2 regions of the Trinickia sp. NRRL B-1857 genome follow, and region 1 is predicted to be linked to the other one. Evidence: riboswitches for the same ligand, from Rfam matches in the RefSeq annotation. Region 1 holds a riboswitch; the other holds the start of a gene.
The links. Region 1 has a riboswitch for cobalamin ahead of cobW (cobalamin biosynthesis protein CobW). Riboswitches for the same ligand answer to the same signal wherever they lie in the genome.
Positions count from the first base shown of each region.

Region 2: it holds a riboswitch for cobalamin, as region 1 does, so the genes downstream of both, AB1286_RS07270 (TonB-dependent receptor plug domain-containing protein) here and cobW (cobalamin biosynthesis protein CobW) in region 1, are expected to answer to the same signal.

Region 1 is NZ_JBFLUK010000011.1:1,108,037-1,112,381, reverse strand. It holds gene cobN (cobaltochelatase subunit CobN) at 1-1,639, opposite strand, end outside; gene cobW (cobalamin biosynthesis protein CobW) at 1,667-2,734, opposite strand; cobalamin riboswitch at 2,804-3,070, opposite strand; gene cobA (uroporphyrinogen-III C-methyltransferase) at 3,282-4,345, shown strand, end outside.
Region 2 is NZ_JBFLUK010000001.1:1,655,800-1,660,144, reverse strand. It holds gene AB1286_RS07295 (SIMPL domain-containing protein) at 1-175, opposite strand, end outside; gene AB1286_RS07290 (EVE domain-containing protein) at 256-714, opposite strand; RNA gene ssrS (6S RNA) at 811-992, opposite strand; gene AB1286_RS07280 (cell division protein ZapA) at 1,029-1,343, opposite strand; gene AB1286_RS07275 (ATPase) at 1,340-1,690, opposite strand; cobalamin riboswitch at 1,877-2,115, shown strand; gene AB1286_RS07270 (TonB-dependent receptor plug domain-containing protein) at 2,183-4,138, shown strand; gene AB1286_RS07265 (FecCD family ABC transporter permease) at 4,190-4,345, shown strand, end outside.

The sequences.
Region 1 (4,345 bases):
CATCGATCTTGAAGACCTCGCGCAGCCAAAAGTAAAACGCAAGATAGGCGTGCGGGGGAACGAGATCGGCGTCGTGATAGCTCGCGTAATCGCCCGCCACACGGGAGCGCGACGGTTGAATGCCGACGAAGATACGCCCGCACCGCCATCCGGCGATCATGAAGCGCCCTTGCCGCACGGTCGGGTCGCTCTCCGGCGGTCCCCAGCGCTCGTTGAGCGCATCGCGCACTTGCTCAGGCAGCGCCTTGAACGCCGCTTGGTAGTCGTCGAGCGAATAACTTTGCAGCGCCGGGCGCAAATCGCGCACCGAGGGATCGTTCGTCACGCCTTGCATGAGACGCGCCATCAGCGCTTCGCCGTCGATCGGCAACGCATCGGTGCAATAGCCCCCCTGCTCCAACGACTTCAGGATTTCCACGACCGACGCCGGCGTATCGAGCCCCACGCCGTTACCGATTCGCCCTTCGCTCGCGGGATAGTTCGCGAGGACCAAGGCAAGCCGTTTCTCTTCGTTGGCCAAAGTGCGCAGCCTGCACCAGCGGCGAGCGAGTTCGGCGACATACGCCACGCGCTCCGGGTCCGGCTGATAGCGCACCACGTCCACTTCGGTATGCGGGCACCGGTATGCAAGGCCCTTGAAGCTGATCGCTCGCGTAATGATGCGGCCGTCGACTTCGGGCAAGGCGATATGCATCGCGATATCGCGCGAATTGAGGCCCTGGTTGTCCTTGACCCAATCGTCGCGATTGCCGCCGCTCAGAATGACTTGGAAAACCGGCGCGTCGATGCCGAACACGGGCCATTTGCCGTCTTCAGGCGTCGACGCGGCGAACGCCGTCGTATTGAGGACGAGCCCTACCTCGTGCTCGCGGCACAGCTCCGTCACAAGCGCATGACTGACCGCATCCTTGAGCGAGGTAATCGCGATCGGCAGTGGATTGAGGCCCCGCGCCTCGAGCGCCTCGATCAACGCATCGAATACGGCCGTGTTCGATGCCTGAAGATGCGCGCGGTAAAAGAGGATCGCGACGACAGGTGCATGGAGCTGCCAACGCGCTTGCCAATCCGACATCGCCGGCCGATCGTGACGAGGATGGTAAAGCGCCGCGTTCGGGACGCACACCGGCAGCGGGGGCTCCTCGCCCCAACCCAACGCATGCCATGCAATCGCACGCAAAAACGCCTCGGCGTTGGCGGGCCCACCCTCGCGCAAGTAACGCCATAAGCGCGTACAAAATTCCGGGCTGGCCGTGCTCTGCGCGATGAGATTCGGATCTTCCTGCAAATCGCCCGAGAACATGACGAGCGTCTGCCCCTTAGCCCGCGCCAGTTGAACCACCCGTTCGATCCCGTACGGCCAATAGGCTTCGCCGCCCAAATGATCGATGACGACGACGCGTGCATGCTGGAGCACGTCGTCGACATAAAAGTCGACGGACGCCGGTTGACGCAGATACGTGACGTTCGTCAGCCTCAGGCTCGGGAAGCCATGGCCCAACCGCTCGACCACGCCGGCCAGCAGCGAGAGCGTCGTATCGGCCGAGCTGAGCACGACGATATCGCCGGGACGCTGATCGATACGAACGACACCCGCGGTGTCATCGACGAAACCACCGGGGACCGTCCGAAGCAAATGCATGCAAGGCTCGCTGACGAGGCAACCGGATTACGCGGCCGCGCCCGACGCCGCGAGCGCGGCGTCGAAGTCGCGTTGCAGCCGCGCCGCATCCAAGTCTTCGCCGATCAGCACGAACTTGCTCGCGCGCGTTTCGTCGTCGCGCCAACGCCGATCGAAATAGCTGTCGAAACGCTCGCCCACGCCTTGGATGACAAGCCGCATGGCCGCCCCCGGCAAGGCGGCGAAGCCCTTTGCGCGATAGATCGTATGATTGGCGACCAGATGCCTGAGCGCGGCGATCGCGTGCTCGCGCGTGCCCGGCGCACCCGAAACGACGACCGAATCGAAATCGTCGTGATGATGATCGGGATCGTCGGCCGAGCCGTGATGATCGGGGCGTGCGTCGATCGTCGTCTCCGAAGCCGCATTCAAGCCGAGCAAGACCGACAGGTCGAGCCGCCCGTTGCTCGCCGGTACGATCTTGACGTGCGGGGGAATGTCTTCGCGAATGAGCTTGGAAACGGCTGCTTGAGCCGTCTCGTCCAGCAAGTCGGTCTTGTTCAGCACGACAAGGTCGGCCGCGCTCAGTTGATCCTCGAACAGCTCATGCAGCGGCGATTCATGGTCGAGATTGGGGTCGCTTCTGCGCTGCGCATCCACCGCGCTCGGATCGTCGGCAAATTGGCCGCTCGCGGCCGCCGGTCCATCGACGACGGTGACGACCGCATCCACCGTGAAGCTGTTGCGGATCGACGGCCAGTTGAACGCTTGCACGAGCGGCTTCGGCAGCGCGAGCCCCGACGTTTCGATCAAAACGTGATCGATCGTTGCCCGCCGCTCGACCAAGGCCTCCATCACCGGGAAAAACTCCTCCTGAACGGTACAGCACAAACACCCGTTCGCCAGTTCGTACAGCTGACCTTCGCGCGCTTGCCCCGTTTCGTCGCACCCGATGCCGCAACCTTTAAGGATTTCGCCGTCGATGCCGAGTTCGCCGAATTCGTTCACGATCACGGCAACGCGCAAGCCTTTTGCCTGAGCGAGGATATGTCGCAGCAGCGTGGTTTTACCGCTGCCGAGAAAGCCCGTGATAACGGTCACGGGGATTTTGCGCATGGATGTCGACATGATGGACAAAGGTGACAAAGCACTGATTCTCCCGACGGCGCGCCGCCTTCCCGCAGCATGCTGTCGTCTTCTCCGGCCGGTATCCGGGCTGACGAACGTACCGCTTCACCTTCCCGCGCACGCTAGCGCGCAGTGGTTTAGCACATGCATGACGATGCATGTGTCGAAGCCGGCCGTGTATCGCGCGAGCGCGACACATTCGCTTACCGTTGCGGGGGCAGCACAGGCAGGTTGGCCGCGACTTGCATCGTGCCGAACCGCTGTTTCCCGTTTAACTGCGCATGTTCGAACGCATGCGCGAGCACCAGATTAGTCGCGAGTGTAGGTATGTGGGACGGACCCGTCAAGGAAACGCAGCTTGCGAACGTGGCGCGCTAAAGGCCTGTGGTATCTTCGTTTCCCCTTGTCTTCCCGCTTTCTCGAACATGCAGCCTCGCCTCGGCGCCCCGTGCGCCGTCTCCCCGTGGCACCCGCAATACGGCGCCGCTCGACGCCTACGTGTGCCAGCCGCCCGATCTCTCGACGGGAGGCGGCGATGAGCCGGGCATGGCTGATCGGAGCGGGCCCGGGCGACGCCGAATTGATGACCGTGAAAGCCATGCGCACGCTCGCATCGGCCGATGTCGTCCTCGTGGACGACCTGGTCAACCCGGAGATCCTCGAGTTGGCGCGTGCCGACGCGCATATCGTTCACGTCGGCAAACGCGGCGGAAGCCCGTCGACGCCGCAACACGAGATCATCGCCACGATGCTCGCGCATCTGCGGGCCGGCCGTAGCGTGGCGCGCCTGAAAGGCGGCGATCCGTTCGTGTTCGGGCGGGGCGGAGAGGAGTTGGAGGCATTGCGCGCCGCCGGCGTGAAAGTCGAGGTCATCAGCGGCGTGACGGCCGGCATCGCCGCGCCGGCGACGCTCGGCATCCCCATCACGCACCGGGGAATGGCGCAGGGCGCCATCTTCGTCACGGGCCACGGCGCCGACGACAAGGAGCCCGACTGGCGGGCATTGGCGGCCACCGGCTTGACGCTGGTCGTCTACATGGGCATTCGGCGCGTGGACGACATCGCCGATGCGCTGCTTCAGGCAGGCCTGCCGGGAGACACGCCTTGCGTCGCGATCGAATCGGCCACGCTGCCCAAGCAGCGCGAAGTCTTGACCACTTTGGACAGGCTGCCGGCCGGCGTGAGCCAAGCCGGGCTGGGATCGCCGGCGATTCTCGTCATCGGCAGCGTGGCCGCCTTGGCTCGCAAGGACGCAGCCGCCCTGCCGGGAAGAACGCTGACGGTCGGATTGGGATTTCGCCGGGGCGTCACCGTCGATCAGATCGAGGCGGCCATCGGCACCTGCTTGGCACCAAATACGATCGCCGACGTCGCGACGGTCGCGACACTCGAGACGAAGGCCGGCGAACCGGCGCTTACCGCTTTTTGCGAGCGCTACCGGTTACCGCTGGTCACGTTTTCGGCACAAGACATTCAAGCGTGCTTTAGCCGCTACCCGGCACTGCGCACGTCGCCGCACGTTCAGACCCACCTCGGTGTGGACGGGGTATGCGAGCCGTGCGCACTGCTCGCGGCGGCGGACGGTATGCTTATTCGCGA
Region 2 (4,345 bases), on a different contig from region 1:
AGAACAATGTGATTTCGACGGTGTCTTGCGGCACTTCCCGGGTCGCCTGCGCCGAGAGCGAGAGCACGCCCGACGGCGCGCTCTGCGTGACCACGGTGTCGGCGCTCGAGGGTACGGCTGTCAGCGCGAGCGGCAAAGCGGCCGCGAAAGAAAGCGCTGCGATTGTTTTTCTCATTTGATTTGGCTCCACTTCATGACATGGCGTTCGGACCGGGACCATGCACACCCGGGCAAGGGCGCTCTCGTCGTCGCGCGCTATGCCAACTGCTCCGTGATAAAGCGCCATTCGTCGTCGGTCACGGGGGTGATCGACAATCGATTGCCCTTGGCCAGCACGCGCATACCGGCAAGTTCTGGGTGCGCGCGCAACTGGGCCAGCGGCACCAGCGGCGTTTTTTTCACGAAGCGCACGTCGACGAGCATCCAACGCGGCGTTTCGCGTGTCGATTTCGGATCGTAGTACACGCTCGCGGGGTCGAATTGCGTCGGATCGGGATAGGCGCCCGACACGACTTCGGCAATGCCGGCGATGCCAGGTTCCGCACAGCTCGAATGATAAAAGAGCACGCCGTCGCCGATTCCCATCATGTCGCGCATGAAGTTGCGTGCTTGATAGTTGCGTACGCCGGTCCACGGCAGCGTTCGCTTCGGCGCCGCGTAAAGGTCGTCGATGCTTGCTTCGTCCGGTTCGGACTTCATGAGCCAGTAGCGCATAGGCGAATCGAGTCAGTGGAGCGAATCGAAAAGGTGGCGCCAGCCGAGCGTGGGCCCCAAATGAAAACGGCATCGGGAGTACCGATGCCGTTGAATAAAATCCCCGCCTTGGCCGCTAGGCCGGCATCCTGAACCTAAGGTTCAGAATTGGTCGCAGTTAGCAGCACTTCGGGTACATCAGACAGAGTGACGCGCACACCCGTGCTACAAATTTCCGCAACCGTGCACATGGCATTGGTTCAAGGAATCTATGACCTTGGCGAACCAGGCAGGGAAGCCGTAAAACTTGTTCTTAATTGCAGAACCGCCGCCCGTTACAGCGCTTCGTGTTGATCGAGCACCGCACCGAGTTTTTCGTTCATTTGATGCATTGTACGCCGGATTTCTTCCGCGGGAAACGCTTCTCCATGACGCACGCTTTGTTGCAGTTTCAAGAGCTCCGATGCAAGCGAGAGCGCAGCCATGACGGCGATGCGATCGGTGCCGCGCACGTTGCTCGCATTGCGGATCTTCGTCATTTCCGCATCGACGCGCGCCACGGCCTCGAGCAGCGCCGCTTCCGTTTCGGGCGAGCAGGCGAGGCGGTAGCTTTGTCCGAGTATCGTCGCTTCGATTTGTTTGGTCGTCATGCGTCTTCTCCTTGCTGCACGGCGCCGGGTTTCACCTGCTCTTGCTGCGAAGCGAGCAGATCGAGCTGGCTGTCGGAATCGTACGGGCCTTTTCCTCGCGGCAGTTTTTCAAGGATCGCATTGAGGCGCACCTGTGCATCGTCGATTTTCGCGACGAGCGCATCGCGCTCCGCTTGCAGCGCATTACGCGCTTCACGCAACTGCGCGAGTTCGGCCTGCGCCGCTTCGTTTTCCAGACGCAACTGCGTGAGTTGTTCCTCGAGCGCGTGGCGTGCCTGCTGCTGGCGCTCGTTGATCGCGATCAGCCGGCCAATATTCTGTGAGAGGGATTCGAGTTCGTTGAGCATCTGCTGCGTCCTCTAAAGACCACGCATTTTAGCGCTAAATAGCCGCAGTTCCGATCGTTCTCTCGTATCCAGACGTAACCGTCGTGCGTTTTCTTTTCGATATGGCCGTTTTGCACGGGATTTGCAGGGGTTTTTACTCGATCGCGCTGCGGCTTTTCGATTCTTGACGCTCTCGCGACCCACTCCTACACTGGCGGCACTTTGGTGCTCGCGCGCTTGGCGACCTTGCGCGCGGTTAAACGGGAAACAGGGAGCGAAGTCCGCCCGGACGAGCCAACCTGTGCTGCCCCCCGCCAACGGTAAGCGACTTGCGCAATCGGCGAATAGCCGCCGCGCACCCGATCCACTGCCACTGCGCGACCTGCGCGGGAAGGCGGATTCGGTTCGTCGCCAGCCCGGATACCGGCCAAAGGGGGAGCGCGATACAAGCGCTCGATCACAGCGCGGTCTGCGGGGAGCAGCTGCGTGACGGTCCCACAGGAAAACCACACGATGTCCACGCTTATCGTCCGTGCGGCGCTCATTGCGTTCGCGGCCGCGCCGTTCGTTGCGCTCGCGCAAAGCGCGCCCGACCGCGCCCATTGCGATCGCTCGCCCGATTCCTCAAGCCCCTGCGCGACTGCCCCGGCCGGCGAACCAGCCACCGGCGGCCCGCCTGAGTCCGCCGCGGCGACTATACGCAGCGGCGCACTCGAGCCGATCGTCGTCACGGCGCAGCGAGGGCCCCAACCTATTTCCGAAGCCATTGCGCAGACCACGCGTTTCTCGCCGCAAGACATCGCCGATTCCAGCGCGACCGATCTCCCCGGTTTGCTCGCACAGGCGCCCGGCGTGCAGGTCGTTCGCAACGGGCCGCCCGGCTCGAACGTGACGATGTTTCTTCGCGGCGGCTCGGGGGCTCAGTCGCTTGTGCTCATCGACGGTATGCGCGTCGACTCGGTGAGTCTCGGCCAAAGCCAGCTCGGGCAAATTCCATTGTCCGAGGTGGATCACGTCGAGGTCGTGGGCGGCGACGTATCGGCGCTCTATGGCTCCGGGGCGATGGGCGGCGTCGTGCAAGTGTTCACGAAGCAAGGCGGCAATCATCCGCCGCGCTTCGATTTTTCGCTCGGCTACGGCAGTTATCACACGCAGACGCAGCAAGCCGGCGTGAACGGCGCGCTCGATAAGGACGGCAAGACGACGTTCAATCTACATGTCGCGCGTTCGAAGGACGACGGTTTTTCCGCGATCGACCCGGCGCTCGCGCCGAATGCAAACCCCGGCGCCGACGGATATTTGAACGAGAGCGTTTCCGCATCGCTGCGTCATACGTTCGAGTATGGTTGGGATGCCGGTGTGCGCTATTTCCAATCGAACGGCAAGGACTCGTTCGACAATGCCTACGGCATGCCGACCGACGTCAATATCCTTTTCAGCACGGTTCGCGTGGCCTCGGTGTTCACCGACGGCAAGCTGACCGATTGGTGGACGACGCACTTGAGCGCGGGCCTCGGCGACGATCGCACGGTGGCCAAGACGAACGGTATCTACAACAACCGCTTCGATACCGACAATCGTCAATTCACATGGCAGAACGATTTCAAGCTCGCTAAGCAACAAACGCTGCGAGCCGGGTACGAGCGGCTCGATCAGAGCCTCGACTCGGATATGGTCGCCGCGCCCGATCGCCACGTGAATTCGGTGTTTGCCGGTTATACGGCCCGTTTCGGCGCCAATCAAATACAGGCGAACGCGCGGCGCGATCAGTATTCGGATTTCGGCGGTGCGAACACGTACTATCTGGGATACGGGTTCGACTTCGCGGACCATTGGAAGGCGACCGCGAGCTACTCGAGCGCGTTTCGCGCGCCGAGCTTCGACGATCTGTATTTCCCCGGCAGCGGCAATCTGTCGATTCGCCCCGAGCGCAGCCACTCGCTCGAGGCCGCGCTGCAATATGCATCCGATACGCTCGGCGTCGTCAGGCTAACGGCGTTTCAAACGCATTACACCGATTTGATCAAGTACGTGCCGACGCAAGGCGGACTGTTCTATCTGGCCGAAAACGTCGGGCGGGCGAAGGTCCAAGGGCTCGAGGGCGCGTGGAGCGCGCGCATCGGCAAGACCGGTGTGCGGGCGGCGTTGACGGTGCAAAACCCCGTCGACGAGATTGCGGACACCGATCTGAACCGGCGGGCGCGGCACTTCGCGTCGTTCTCGGCCAATCGCTCGTTCGGCTCGTGGCGAGCCGCGGGGGAGTGGATCGTCAGCGGGCCGCGCAACGATAGCGGCACCCCGCTGGGCGGTTTCGGTATCGTCAATCTATTGGCGCGCTACGATATCACCAAGGCCTGGTATGTGAGCGCCCACATCGACAACCTATTCGACAAGCACTATGAGCTCGCCTATACCTACAACACGCCGCGCCGCAGTGCGTTCGTCACGATCGGTTGGCGGGAGCCATGATCCTTTCGTCGCGAATCGCTTTTCACGATGCCAAGCCTCGAACGTACCGCGATGAGCCCATCCGCTTTGCGCACGCATGCGCCGATGAACGCTAAGCGCGCAGCGCTCGTGTGGATCGTGCTCGGGGTGGCCGCGCTCGCCGTTTTTACGGCCGCGCTCATGCTGGGCAGCGTTCGCGTCGCACCGGGCCGGGCTTTGCTCGCCTTG